2 linked regions of the Hahella sp. HNIBRBA332 genome follow. The protein of the gene in region 1 interacts with the protein of each later gene in a pairwise test. Links are inferred from orthologs where the notes say so. Each region holds a gene or a part of one and is shown on either strand. Other genes may lie near its edges.

What was found. Proteins that work in one complex are often made in the same cells at the same time.
Region 2: the proteins of mrcB (region 1) and O5O45_RS30745 interact in binary tests that used the Escherichia coli proteins (3 or more experiments, as listed by UniProt). The link is inferred for Hahella sp. HNIBRBA332 from one-to-one orthologs.

Annotation. Positions count from the first base shown.
Region 1 is NZ_CP132203.1:6,512,804-6,520,383, reverse strand. Bases 2,517-5,526 are described here. They hold mrcB (penicillin-binding protein 1B), read right to left. Parts: upstream 5,181-5,526; coding sequence 2,853-5,180; downstream 2,517-2,852. Other genes in these bases: O5O45_RS28950 (bifunctional aminoglycoside phosphotransferase/ATP-binding protein), read left to right, coding at 5,370-5,526; O5O45_RS28955 (hypothetical protein), read right to left, coding at 5,196-5,333; O5O45_RS28965 (tetratricopeptide repeat protein), read right to left, coding at 2,517-2,837. Outside these bases: O5O45_RS28980 (chloride channel protein), read left to right, coding at 1-416; protoporphyrinogen oxidase HemJ, read left to right, coding at 456-878; hemL (glutamate-1-semialdehyde 2,1-aminomutase), read left to right, coding at 971-2,251; more of O5O45_RS28965, read right to left, coding at 2,352-2,516; more of O5O45_RS28950, read left to right, coding at 5,527-6,944; O5O45_RS28945 (pentapeptide repeat-containing protein), read left to right, coding at 7,143-7,484; O5O45_RS28940 (cyclic nucleotide-binding domain-containing protein), read left to right, coding at 7,500-7,580. UniProt on the Escherichia coli protein: Cell wall formation. Synthesis of cross-linked peptidoglycan from the lipid intermediates.
Region 2 is NZ_CP132203.1:6,905,557-6,910,367, reverse strand. Bases 1,813-4,811 are described here. They hold O5O45_RS30745 (peptidoglycan D,D-transpeptidase FtsI family protein), read right to left. Parts: upstream 4,199-4,811; coding sequence 2,426-4,198; downstream 1,813-2,425. Other genes in these bases: rsmH (16S rRNA (cytosine(1402)-N(4))-methyltransferase RsmH), read right to left, coding at 4,590-4,811; ftsL (cell division protein FtsL), read right to left, coding at 4,195-4,590; O5O45_RS30750 (UDP-N-acetylmuramoyl-L-alanyl-D-glutamate--2,6-diaminopimelate ligase), read right to left, coding at 1,813-2,424. In the rest of the region: O5O45_RS30755 (UDP-N-acetylmuramoyl-tripeptide--D-alanyl-D-alanine ligase), read right to left, coding at 1-875; more of O5O45_RS30750, read right to left, coding at 907-1,812. UniProt on the Escherichia coli protein: Essential cell division protein that catalyzes cross-linking of the peptidoglycan cell wall at the division septum. Required for localization of FtsN.

The sequences.
Region 1 (7,580 bases):
TAGCGGTGGGAGCCATCATGGAAAGAAGCATCAAGCGTACACAGCAGAAATTAGTATGGGGCGAAGCGAAAGAGCTGCTGCGCACAGAGCCGCGCTGGATCATCATCGAGAGCGAAGGCGGCCCGCGCGCCATTCTGCCTGCTGCTGATTTAGCCCGCTATCTGACGGAAGAAGAAGGCAAGCCCGAATTTAACCCCGAAGAAGCGTCCCTGGACTTGCTCAGTATTCCCGCGCAGCGGCGAGACGTGGCGTCCCTACATGTCCAGGCCACCCTGGAAGAAGCATTGGACCGACTGAACGCCACTGGGGTGGAAGCCCTCTATGTCGAGCGTACGACCGCCCCGTTGATCAAACCCATTATAGGCGTGATCACCCGTGCGGACCTGGAATCTTATTATCAGTACAAAAGCAAATAAGCATTTACTTATGCGATCAAGCAGAACAAGGAGCGCAGCATGCTTTGGATAAAAGCCTTTCATATCATCGCCATGGTGTGCTGGTTCGCCGGCATTTTTTACCTGCCTCGCTTATTCGTCTATCACGCCATGAGCGAGGACGAGATAAGCAAAGAGCGCTTCAAAATCATGGAGCGCAAGCTGTATCGCGGCATCGCCACCCCGTCCATGGTCATTACTGTGGCCTTGGGCCTGTGGTTGCTGTCATACAATTTCTCGGGCTATCTCGCCCAGGGCTGGATGCACGCGAAGCTGACAATGGTCGTGGCCTTGATTGGCTACCACTTCTACTGCGGGCATCTGTTAGAGGTATTCAAAGAAGACCGCAATCAACGCAGCCATGTCTTTTATCGCTGGATCAACGAAGCCCCTGTGCTGGTGTTGGTCGGCGTGGTCATCATGGTGGTGGTGCGTCCTTTTTAAGCGCAGGATTTCCGATATTTGCATTCCCCATCCGGAGTTCCGACAATGCGCAGCATAATTGTCCTTTTTAAGCCATAGATACAGGAACAGGCATGACTATCTCAGAAGAACTTTTCAGCCGAGCCCAGCAACATATCCCCGGCGGCGTCAATTCGCCGGTGCGCGCGTTTCGCGGTGTCGGCGGAGCCCCAGTATTCTTCAGCAAGGGCGAAGGGGCGTATCTGTATGACGAGGACGATAAGCGCTATATCGATTATGTCGGCTCCTGGGGGCCGATGATTCTGGGTCATGCCCACCCCGACGTGCGTCAGGCTCTGGAGCGTCAACTTGTCAACGGCCTGGGTTTCGGCGCCCCTACCCGTATCGAAATCGATATGGCGGAGAAAGTATGCGAACTGGTTCCCTCCATCGAAATGGTGCGAATGGTGAACTCCGGCACTGAAGCGACTATGAGCGCCATCCGCCTGGCTCGGGGGTTCACCGGAAGAGACAAGATCGTCAAATTTGAAGGCTGCTATCACGGCCATGCTGATTCACTATTGGTGAAAGCGGGCTCCGGCGCGCTGACCCTTGGCATTCCCGACTCCCCTGGCGTTCCCGCCAGCGTGGCGGAACACACTCTTACTTTGACTTACAACGACGCAATCATGGTCAGAGAAGTTTTCGCTCGCCACGGGGATGAAATCGCCGCGATTATCGTTGAGCCTGTCGCAGGCAATATGAATTGCATCCCACCGGAACCCGGCTTCCTGGAGACGTTACGCGCCGTTTGTGACGAGCATGGATCTCTGCTGATCTTCGATGAAGTCATGACCGGCTTCCGTGTTGCTCTGGGCGGCGCTCAGCAGGTTTATGGCGTCAAACCCGATCTGACCACGCTTGGCAAAGTCATCGGCGCAGGCCTGCCGGTCGGTGCATTTGGCGGCCGCCGCGACGTCATGTCGCACATCGCGCCACTGGGTCCCGTTTATCAGGCTGGCACGCTGTCCGGCAACCCTCTGGCGATGGCCTGTGGCTTGACCATGCTAAACAAGATCAGCGAACCGGGCTTTTATGACGCACTGGCCGCGAAAACTGAAGCGCTGGCGAAAGGTTTGCAGGAGCGCGCACAGGCAGCGGGCGTTCCTTTGACCGTCAACCAGGTTGGCGGTATGTTCGGCTTCTTTTTCAGTGAAGAGAAGAAAGTTTCCCGTTTTGAGCAAGTCACCCGTTGTGACCTGGAGCGTTTCCGCAAGTTCTACCACGGCATGCTGGATAAAGGCGTGTACTTGGCGCCATCCGCCTATGAGGCGGGATTTGTCAGCGCAGCGCACTCCGATGAGGACATTCAGGCGACGCTGGATGCGGCCTCCAGCCTGTTCGCTTCGATGTAATGCTGAGCGGCGGGAGCCTCCGTCGCCAGATTGAAACAAGTTCAGATCAAGGGGGAGTCCAAAATGCTCCCCCCTTTCTCAAAAATCAAATATGTCTGCGCTACTTACCCTGCGCCTGACGCGCTTTATCCAGGGAATACATCGCGGATTCCTTGAAAGCTTTATCATCCCCTGCAAGAGACAACGCCTTCAGACACAATTGCTCGGATTTGGCGTAGCGCTGCTGCTCATAATGCAAACGCGCCATCACCAGATAAACATCACCAGCCTTTGGCGACATACGCTGCGCCCTCTCCACCATCAGCATCGCCTGGTCGTAGCGTCCTTCGCGAGCGGCGGCATCAGCATTCGCCAGCATTTGACGAGCCGCCGGCGTAGGCTCCACTCGGGAAATACGCACCGGAGGCGAAACGGGCCGTCCCGTGCGATCCGGTTGCTGCGGCGCAGCCGTTTCTGCCGCTGGCGTCGAAGGCTGCGCCGTCTCTGGCCCCGACTCCGTCGTAGCGCTACGGTAAGGGTTCACGCCACACCCGGTCATCACCGCCAATATTCCCAACACACAAACTCTGTTCAGCAATCGCATCATTATTATTCCCCGGTATTAACCATCCCACCAGCTACGCAGCCAACGCTGCAGTGCATTATCGCGTCCGACGCAGGCGACCTCTTCGACAGGCGCGCTACCACGCTGGAAAGGCATGGCGACAGAACCGTCACACCCTTCGTCCGACTTTTTACCCGTAGCGCTATCCACCCACACCCATTCAACCGTTTCCGGAGTTGTGGGCACGAAGGACACCTGAGGCAATCGCTGATACAGATTCATCCAGACTTCCAAAGCGCCGGACGCCCCTGTCAGACGGGTCACGCTGTTGTCGTCTTTACCCAGCCACACAGTCGTCTGGTATTGGCCATTAAAGCCGACAAACCAACTGTCGCGGTAGTCGTCGGTCGTACCTGTTTTTCCCGCCAAGGAATAGTCTTCCGGAAAGCGCTGATAGACGCGTCGGCCCGTGCCTTCTCGCATGACATCGAACATGGCGTATTGGAGCAAATAAGTCGACGCGGGATCAACAACCTGATGAGTATCAAAAGGATATCTTGTCAGCAACTCACCATCGGGTTTTGTCACCGCGCGAATAGCCCGTAAAGGCGTATCAAATCCGGTGGACGCCAGGTTTTGATACAGATGAGCGACCTGAAGCGGCGTCAAATTCAGCGCCCCCAGCAGCACCGATGGATAGGGCGCCGCATCTGTCTCCACGCCCAGCTTACGCACTTGATCCAATACCGCCGGCACGCCCAGCTCCAACCCCAAGCGAACATTCGCCAGGTTCAGGGAATGCGCCAGCGCGTGCTGCAAAGTCACTTCGCCGTGGGTTTGTTTGTCATAGTTCTGCGGAGCCCACACATCGCCATTTTCAAATTTAATGGAAAACGCTTCATCTTTGATCGGCGTCGCCAATGTGTACTTGTCTTTCTCCTGCAAAGCCGTCAATGCGATCACGGGCTTGATCAGAGAGCCAATCTGCCGCTTCGCCTCAAGCGCCCGGTTAAAGCCGGCGAACTGCGCGTCTTTGCCGCCGACCAGAGCCACGACCTCGCCGCTGTCCAACGCGGTTGTCACCAAAGCGCCTTGCAGGCCCTGATTGGCCTTATTACGCTCCAGCCCTTTCACCGTTTTACTCAACGCCGACTCAGCCTGGGTTTGAACCAGAGGGTCAAGAGTGGTAAAGATCCGCAGTCCTTCTGATTGCAAATCCTCTTCGCGATAGTCTTTATCCAACTGCTGACGAACCAAGTCCATAAATGCGGGATAGAGACTGTCTGAATAACGCGGCTGCGCCACCACACCCAGAGGACGGTTCTTGAAGCCGACGCTTTGCTCATTGGAGATCACCCCGCCATCCGCCATCATCTGCAGCACCAAATCGCGACGCTTTTGCGCACGCTCAGGATGTTTACGCGGGTTGTAGTAAGAAGCGCCTTTAACAATCGCCACCAGGAGGGCGGACTTCTCCGGCGTCAAATCCTGTACAGGCACGCCGAAGTAGAACTGGCTGGCCATGCCAAAGCCGTGAATAGCGCGGGCGCCGGCCTGGCCCAGGAAGATCTCATTACAATAGGCTTCCAGAATTTCATCTTTCTCGTAATGCCATTCCAGCAGCAAGGCCATAATGGCCTCGTTGAACTTGCGCCAAATGGTCTGATCGCTGGACAAGTAAAAGTTCTTCACCAACTGCTGCGTCAGTGTGCTGCCGCCCTGTACGACGCGCCCAGCGCGAATATTCACCCAGGTCGCCCGCATTATGGATAGAGGCGATACGCCATAGTGGGAGTAGAAATTCTTATCCTCTACCGCCACCAGCGCCTTCTTTAAACTATCCGGAACCTCTTTAAGGCTCACCAGTAAACGGTCTTCATGCTGGGCGGGATAAATGCCGCCGATGACCACCGGCTCCAGTCTGGACCAGTTCGTATCCGTACCGCCGGCGCTTACTCGGCTGACGCCTTGGCTATCGAAGTCCAGGCGAAACTTCTGCGCTTTCTGATCTCCGTCGGGAAACTTGAACGAGCGGCTGTAAACCTCCAGCGCGCTGGAAGACATGGAATAGGTTCCCGGCTGCCCCGGACGATCCGTACGCCGGTATCCCAAGCTCTTCAGCTCTTCTTCAACCTGCCCTCGGGTATAGTTCTGACCAGGAAAAAACTCCATGGGGCGAGCGAACACCTGTGCAGGTAGCTGCCAGCGTTTGCCTTCGAACTTTTCTCTTACGGTCGCATCCAGATAAATGGTCCAAATCACCAGTAATACGGAGAGAACCAAAGTCACTTTAAAAAGGATTGAAAGGATGCGTCTTTTTGGTGCTGTCTTTTTCTTGCCGGGCCGCTTATTTGCAGGCTTGCGGGCTGTTTTAGGTTTCGACATGGGAATGTAGATGGTTTAAGCTCTAGTCTGCTGGCGCGGCTGCCTTTTATTCTCGTTGAAACGCGTTGTTTCAGGACGTTTGATGTGCGCCAGATGATTGTTTTTCGGGCGGTCGCGGCGGTTATCATAACCAATTTCAGCAATCAGTGGCATGAAACCCTCGCAATATTAAATAAGAAGGAGCGACGCGTGAGCGAGAGCTTAATTAAAGCGCTGCAGGATCCGGCAGTCTATGGACATCCCGTCACACAGTTTCAACTCGTCGAAACACACATCTCCTGGGTCATCCTGACCGGGCCATACGCCTACAAAATCAAGAAACCCATGGATTTCGGCTTTCTTAACTTTACAGATCTGGAGCGCCGCCGCTTCTATTGCGAGGAAGAACTGAGGCTCAATCGCCGTCTGGCGCCGGAGATTTACCAGGGGCTGGTGAGAATTACCGGCTCAGAGGCGAAGCCTTCCATTGACGGCGATGGCGATGTGATCGAATACGCCGTCAAGATGAAGCAGTTCAATCCCAACGATCTGCTCAGCAAGCTACCCAATGACTCAGATAAGCTGCCCCGCTACCTGGACGCTCTCAGCCAGCAACTGGCGGACTTCCACATGCAAGAGTCCGCTGTCGCTGACAGCAGCTGTGAATTTGGCGACCCTGAGCAAGTATTCGCGCCAGTGCAGCAAAACTTCGATCAGGTCCGCCCGATGCTGTCGGATCCTGCGGAGTTACGGCAACTGGAATACATCGAAGGCTGGGCGCAAAGCACCTACGAGCGCCTGCGTCCATTTCTACAGTCGCGTAAAGATAAGGGCTTCGTGCGCGAATGCCATGGCGATGTGCATCTTGGCAACGTAACCCTGTTTGAAGATAAAGTCACTCTGTTTGACTGCATTGAGTTTAACGAGGATTTTCGCTGGACAGATGTCTATAACGATCTCGCCTTCCTGATGATGGACCTGGAAGATCGGGGCATGAAACATCTGTCCTACCGGTTTTTGAATAAATACCTGGAATTGACTGGCGATTACGCCGGCGCTGAGTTGCTGCCTTTCTACAAGTCATACCGCGCCATGGTGAGATGTAAAGTGGCGCTGTTTACCCTTGGCGCGCCAGGGTTGAGCGAAGAGGCCAAGGCGGAACAGGTACGCAAATATCGCAAGTACCTGGAGTTGGCGGAAAGCTACATGGATGTGCCTGCGCGCTTTCTGCTCATCACCCATGGCGTTTCCGGCACGGGCAAATCCACTATCACTTCGCGTTTGCTGGAACGCTTGAGCGCTATTCGTCTGCGTTCGGACGTAGAGCGCAAGCGCCTGTTCGGTTTCTCTCATCTAGACAATACTGGCGCTTCCGGCAGCGATCAGGGCATCTATAACAAAGACGCCTCTATTAAAACTTACAGCCATCTCGCCGACACCGCCCGCGCCCTGCTGCACTGCGGAGCGGCGGTAATCATCGACGCCACATTTCTTCGCTACGATCAACGCCAGCAGATGGAAAAAGTGGCGGAGGAAGAAGGCATCCCCTTCGCTGTGGTGGATTGCCGCGTGCCATTGGATGAAATTGAGCGCCGCCTAAACCGCCGCAAAGCAAAGAACGATGATCCTGCGGAAGCCGGTGTGGAGGTCATGCACAAGCAGCTTACCCGGGACGAGCCGTTCCAGGAAGACGAGTTGCCTCATGTGCTGGTGGTCGCCACGGATAGCTCAGAGGACATCCATACCCTGACTGAAAAGTTAGTACAACGTCTCGGCGCAGCATGAGCTGCGCCGCCTCACTCCATAGCCACTGCGATTGCGTCGTTTTATCGTTCTGTTTTGTTACGGAACACTACATGACTTGACTTAAACCTCTGTCTATACTGCGATTATGCGTCGTTACAATAACGGCGCTCCGATTAGCGTTTACTCAGGGCGGCCTTATCCGCCCAGTCGCAGAATTGTTTCCGGAGGTGCAGCTCAATGGAACGGGTCAAGATAATAGATCACCCTCTTTATCAACTGCTTCGTTCTGAGAAGGTCGACGAGTTCAATAAGCAGAAACAGTCATCCCCTGTGCCCAGCTTTGAACTCTGTGATTTTCGCGGCTTGGATTTACGAGGCCTTGATGCATCAGGCCTCGACCTTAAAGGCGCGTACTTTCGCGGAGCGGATCTACGCGGCATTGATTTCCGCAAAGCGGACCTGGAAGGCGCCAGTATCGCCAGCACCAAAATCTCAGGCTGTTATTTCCCTGAAGAGCTGTCTCCAGATGAGATTGTAATGTCAGTCACCCATGGCACGCGCCTACGCTACCGTCGTTGAACCGGAACCGGACCTATGTTTTTACTTGGTGAACACGTGGCCTCCGTCGAAGGCCTACTCGAATACGTAAACAGCTCCGCGCGCAGCCTGCAAAGA
Region 2 (4,811 bases), 390 kb from region 1 along the record:
CCCAACGCCAGTGCGGCGGCCGCAGCCGCCAAAGCGTTGCGAACGTTGTGCGCGCCCGGCAAGGGCAAAGTCACATCAATGTCTCCTTCTGGCGCGCACAACCGAAACGTGGAGCCGTTCAGCTCCAGGTTCACGTTTTGCGCTCTCACCATCGCAGATTCATCCATACCAAAGCTGATAACTTTGCGCGCACCCGCCATTTCCACCCATGCAGAGAAATTGGCGTCATCTTTGTTCAGCACCGCCACGCCATCCTCAGGCAAGCCGCAAACGATCTCGCCCTTGGCTTTAACAATGCTCGCCAGATCACCAAACCCTTCAACATGCACCGCCGCGGCATTATTCAGAATCGCCACCTGCGGACGCGCAAGCGCCACCGTGTAGGCGATCTCTCCCACGGCACTGGCTCCCAGCTCAAACACCGCGCTTTTGTGTCCTTCAGTCAACTGCAGGAGGCTCAAAGGCACGCCAATGTGGTTGTTAAAGTTGCCCTGGGTCTTACATACGTCGCCGCGCTGGGACAATATAGAAGCCAACAGCTCTTTCACTGTTGTCTTGCCCGCGCTCCCAGTAACAGCCGCCACTGGCCCTTTAAAGCGATTACGATTCAGTGCGCCGAGTCGTCCCAGACCAGCCAAGCTGTCCGGCACGACAATCTGCGCCACACCCGCCGCCACTTTGCGTTGCGCCAGTATAGCGACAGCGCCCTGAGCGACAGCGGCGTCTATATACTCATGACCATCGAAGCGGTCGCCTTTCAGCGCGACAAACAAAGCGCCGGAGCAATCCGCCCGGGAGTCGGTCGTTACGCGAGTAAAAGCGACATTGTCGCCTTCAGCTACGCCGCCGACCGCTTTCGCTATGTCATCTGTCAACCAGTCTCCGATCATCGTCACTATCTCTTTTTCAAATTTCGCCGTTGGCGGAACTTCGCGCGCCAGCGACAGAGGCTAGACAGTCGCGGGCTATCTCTATGTCTGAGAACGGCATGCGCCGCCCTTGAATCTCCTGATAATCCTCATGCCCTTTGCCAGCCAGCAGAATCACATCCTCCTGGGCGGCATGCTCCACCGCGAAGCGGATAGCGTCATTTCGAGGACGCACCAATTGAAAGTGCGCGCCTTGGTCTGCGCCTTTCAATATCTGGGCGACGATACTTTCTGGATCCTCCCCGCGAGGATTGTCATCAGTCAGCACCACTTCATCCGCATACTGCGCAGCGACTGCGCCCATCAAAGGCCGCTTGCCTGGATCACGGTCGCCGCCACACCCAAACACACACCAAAGACGTCCGGCGCAGTGCCTCCGCGCGGCCTTCAGCGCAACTTCCAAAGCATCCGGCGTATGTGCGTAATCCACCACGACAGTCGGCGCCTTGTCTTCATGCAGCGGTTGCATACGTCCAGCCACTGGCGTCAATCGCGCCATCTGCTGACGCACAGCCTGCGGCTCCGCCTTCAACGCCGACATGGCCGCACATGCAGCCAACGCATTGGATAAATTAAACTCGCCAACCAGCGCCAGCCGCGCCGGTTCCCGCGTCGCGCCAAAATCAAGCTCGAAGCTCATTCCATCCGCGTCAAAATGTACGTCTTCCGCACACACATCCGCCGCGCTCAGATCTCGTTTTCCTACGCTGAACGTCAGCGTTTTCGGCCCTTTCAGCTCTTGCGCCCATCGCTCGCCGTAAGGGTCGTCCTGATTGAAAACTCTCCAGCGCACTGAACCCGACAAGAACAGCCGCTTTTTGGCTTCAGCGTACGCCTCAAGCGTGCCGTGGTAATCCAAATGATCCCGAGTGATGTTGGTCAGTACCGCCACATCAAAATTAACGCCCGCCACTCTATCCTGATCCAGCGCATGAGAGGACACTTCCATCGCCACCAGCTCAATGCCTTCATCGCGCAGCTCCGCCAGCACCCGGTGCAAAGACACCGCATCCGGCGTGGTATGCGTCGTTGCCTTCAGGCTGCCCGGACGACCGTAACCAAGCGTGCCGACTACTGCGGCTGACATTCCCAGCCCTTCCGCCAGTTGCGCGACGTAATGAGTGACGGAAGACTTGCCGTTAGTGCCGGTAACTCCCACCACTTTCATGCGATGCGTCGCCTGCCCGAAAAACCGGTGCGCGACAATCCCGACTACTGGCCGCACATTGTCGAGCTCAATAAAGACCACATCGCCTTTTTCATAAACGTGCTGACGCGTTCCCGGCAGCAGCACTGCACGAGCACCTCTGGCCAAAGCATCTTCCACATACTGAGCGCCGTTTGAACTGACGCCCTCAGCTGCGATAAACAAAGCGCCGCTGGTAACTTTTCTGCTGTCCAGTTGGATATCAGACAGCCAGCAATCCAAAGCGGCCGGCACTTCCGTGATCCCTTTCAACAGTTCCGCCAGTCGTTGTTGCGCGACACCTGGCATATCAGCCTCCATTCCTTTTGCTGTCGGAGCCGCTTGCTCCTGCGACCATAGGGATAGTCCGATCCGGCGCCACGTTCAGCAGGCGCAACGCATTAGCCACCACTCTGGCGAAAACCGGCGCAGAGACTTCTCCACCGTAATATTCCGAGCCCTGCGGTTCACTCATCACGATCGCCATCGCCAGTCTGGGCTTCTCAACCGGCGCCAAGCCTGCAAACACCGCGTTATAAGCGTCATCCGCATACCCATGCTCACCCACTTTGTGAGTAGTGCCTGTTTTCCCCGCCACACGATACTCGGCGACGTGCGCTCGGGTTCCAGTACCGCCTTTCAGCACCACTGTCTCCAGCATTTCCCTGATCTGCCTGGAAATGCCAGCCGGCATAACCTGTTGCGGAGCAACGCCTTGCTGCCCGCCCCTGATCAAACTTACTGGCATGCGCACGCCATCGGCTGCGATCGCCATATACGACTGCGCCAACTGCAGCGCAGTAACGGACAGCCCGTAACCATATGACAGCGTCGCCAGACGAATAGGCTGCCACTTGGTGAAGTTCGGCAATACACCTACCGCTTCCCCTGGAAACTCAATGCCGGACGACTGTCCAAAGCCGGCTTGGTAGAAGGTTTCAAAAACCGCTTCTCCGCCGACTTTCAGCGCCACCTTGCTGGTGCCGACGTTACTGGACTTGGTGATAATGGAAACCAGGTCCAGAGTGCCGTAGTCGCGAGCGTCGCGAATTGTCTGACCATTCAAACGCAGGAAACCCGGACTGGTGTTGATCCGGGTTTCTGCTGTAAAACTCCCTGTCTTAAGCGCCGCGGCTATCGACAAGGGTTTGACGGTAGACCCGGGCTCGAACAAATCCGTCACCGCCCGATTTCGCAACCCCGAGGGGTTCATACTGTCTCGATTGTTGGGGTTGAACGAGGGCTGATTCACCATCGCCAACACCTCTCCGGTCCTCACATCCAATATCACTAATGACCCGGATTTGGCGTGGTGCGCCTCAACCGCCGCCTTCAACTCCCGATACGCCATATACTGCAGACGCAAATCGATGCTGAGTTGCAAATCAGTACCGGACTGCGCGTCCTGCAGCAGGCTCAAATCTTTGATCACATACCCGCGGCGGTCTTTCAGCACTTTCTTGCTGCCATTAACGCCGCGCAAGTACTCGTCAAAAGCCAGCTCAACGCCTTCCTGGCCTTTCTCGTCGATATCCGTGATACCTACGATATGCGCCGCCACCTCCCCAGCAGGGTAATAGCGTTTGAATTCGCGCTTTGCGTACAACCCCTGCAGTTTCAGCTCCATCGCCAGTCGTCCGGTTTCTGGCGATAGTTGACGCTGTACGTATATGAACTCTTTGCTCTTATGACGGCGCAGTCGCTTCACCATCTCGTCGGATTGCATGCCAAGCAAATCCGCCAGCTTACGCCAGCCTTCATCATTCTCCTGCGCTTCTTGGGGGTTCGCCCACAATGTCACGACCGGCGCGCTGACCGCCAAAGGCTCGCCATTGCGATCCAGTATCTTGCCGCGGGTCGCCTGAATCGGCTCGACCCGAACGGTGCGCATATCGCCTTGCGAGCGCAGGAATTCATGATTAATCACCTGCAAATCAACGACGCGCCAGACCAGCACAATAAAACACGCAACCAGCATGATAGCCACGGCATAGTAACGCCAAAGCATAGCCGGAGCCGCTTGCCCGCTCTCGGCCTGCTCCATGGCCCCACGCCGAGCTGTCCGCCGGTCGTTGGCTTTCATCTCACAATCTCTATTTTGGTGGCGTCAGGCACATGCATACCGAAGCGCTGATCTGCAATCTGCTCCACTCGGCTATGAGCGCTCCAGGCGCTTTCTTCCAGCAATAGCTGGGTCCATTCACGCTCGTAGCGGTCTTTATCCCGCTGCAGCGTCTGCAGCTCAATAAACTGCTGCCGATTCAAGTGCACTGCATAAACCGTGGCGACGCCGGACACCACCAGAGTCGCCAGCAATGACAAAGTAATCAGCGCCCGCCCCTTGATCATGCTTGCAGCAAGGCGGCACGTCTCACCCCACCACTCCAATACGACAGGCAAAATCGGCTCACGAACCGTTTTGCTGCGTCTCGTCGTCAGTGGCGTAGCCTGACCTGTAGAACGAATCAAAATCATCAACATTTCTCCAATACACGCATTACGGCGCTGCGCGCCCGTACATTGGCTGCGACTTCAGTTTCGCCTGCGCGGATTTTCTTACCTACCAATTTGGCTTTGGGTGGCGCGTCATCCACCACCGGCAGCCATTTCGGGGTCTTGGGCCCTCGCACAATATCTCGCATGTACTGTTTGACCATGCGGTCTTCGAGAGAATGGAAGCTGATAACCGTCAAGCG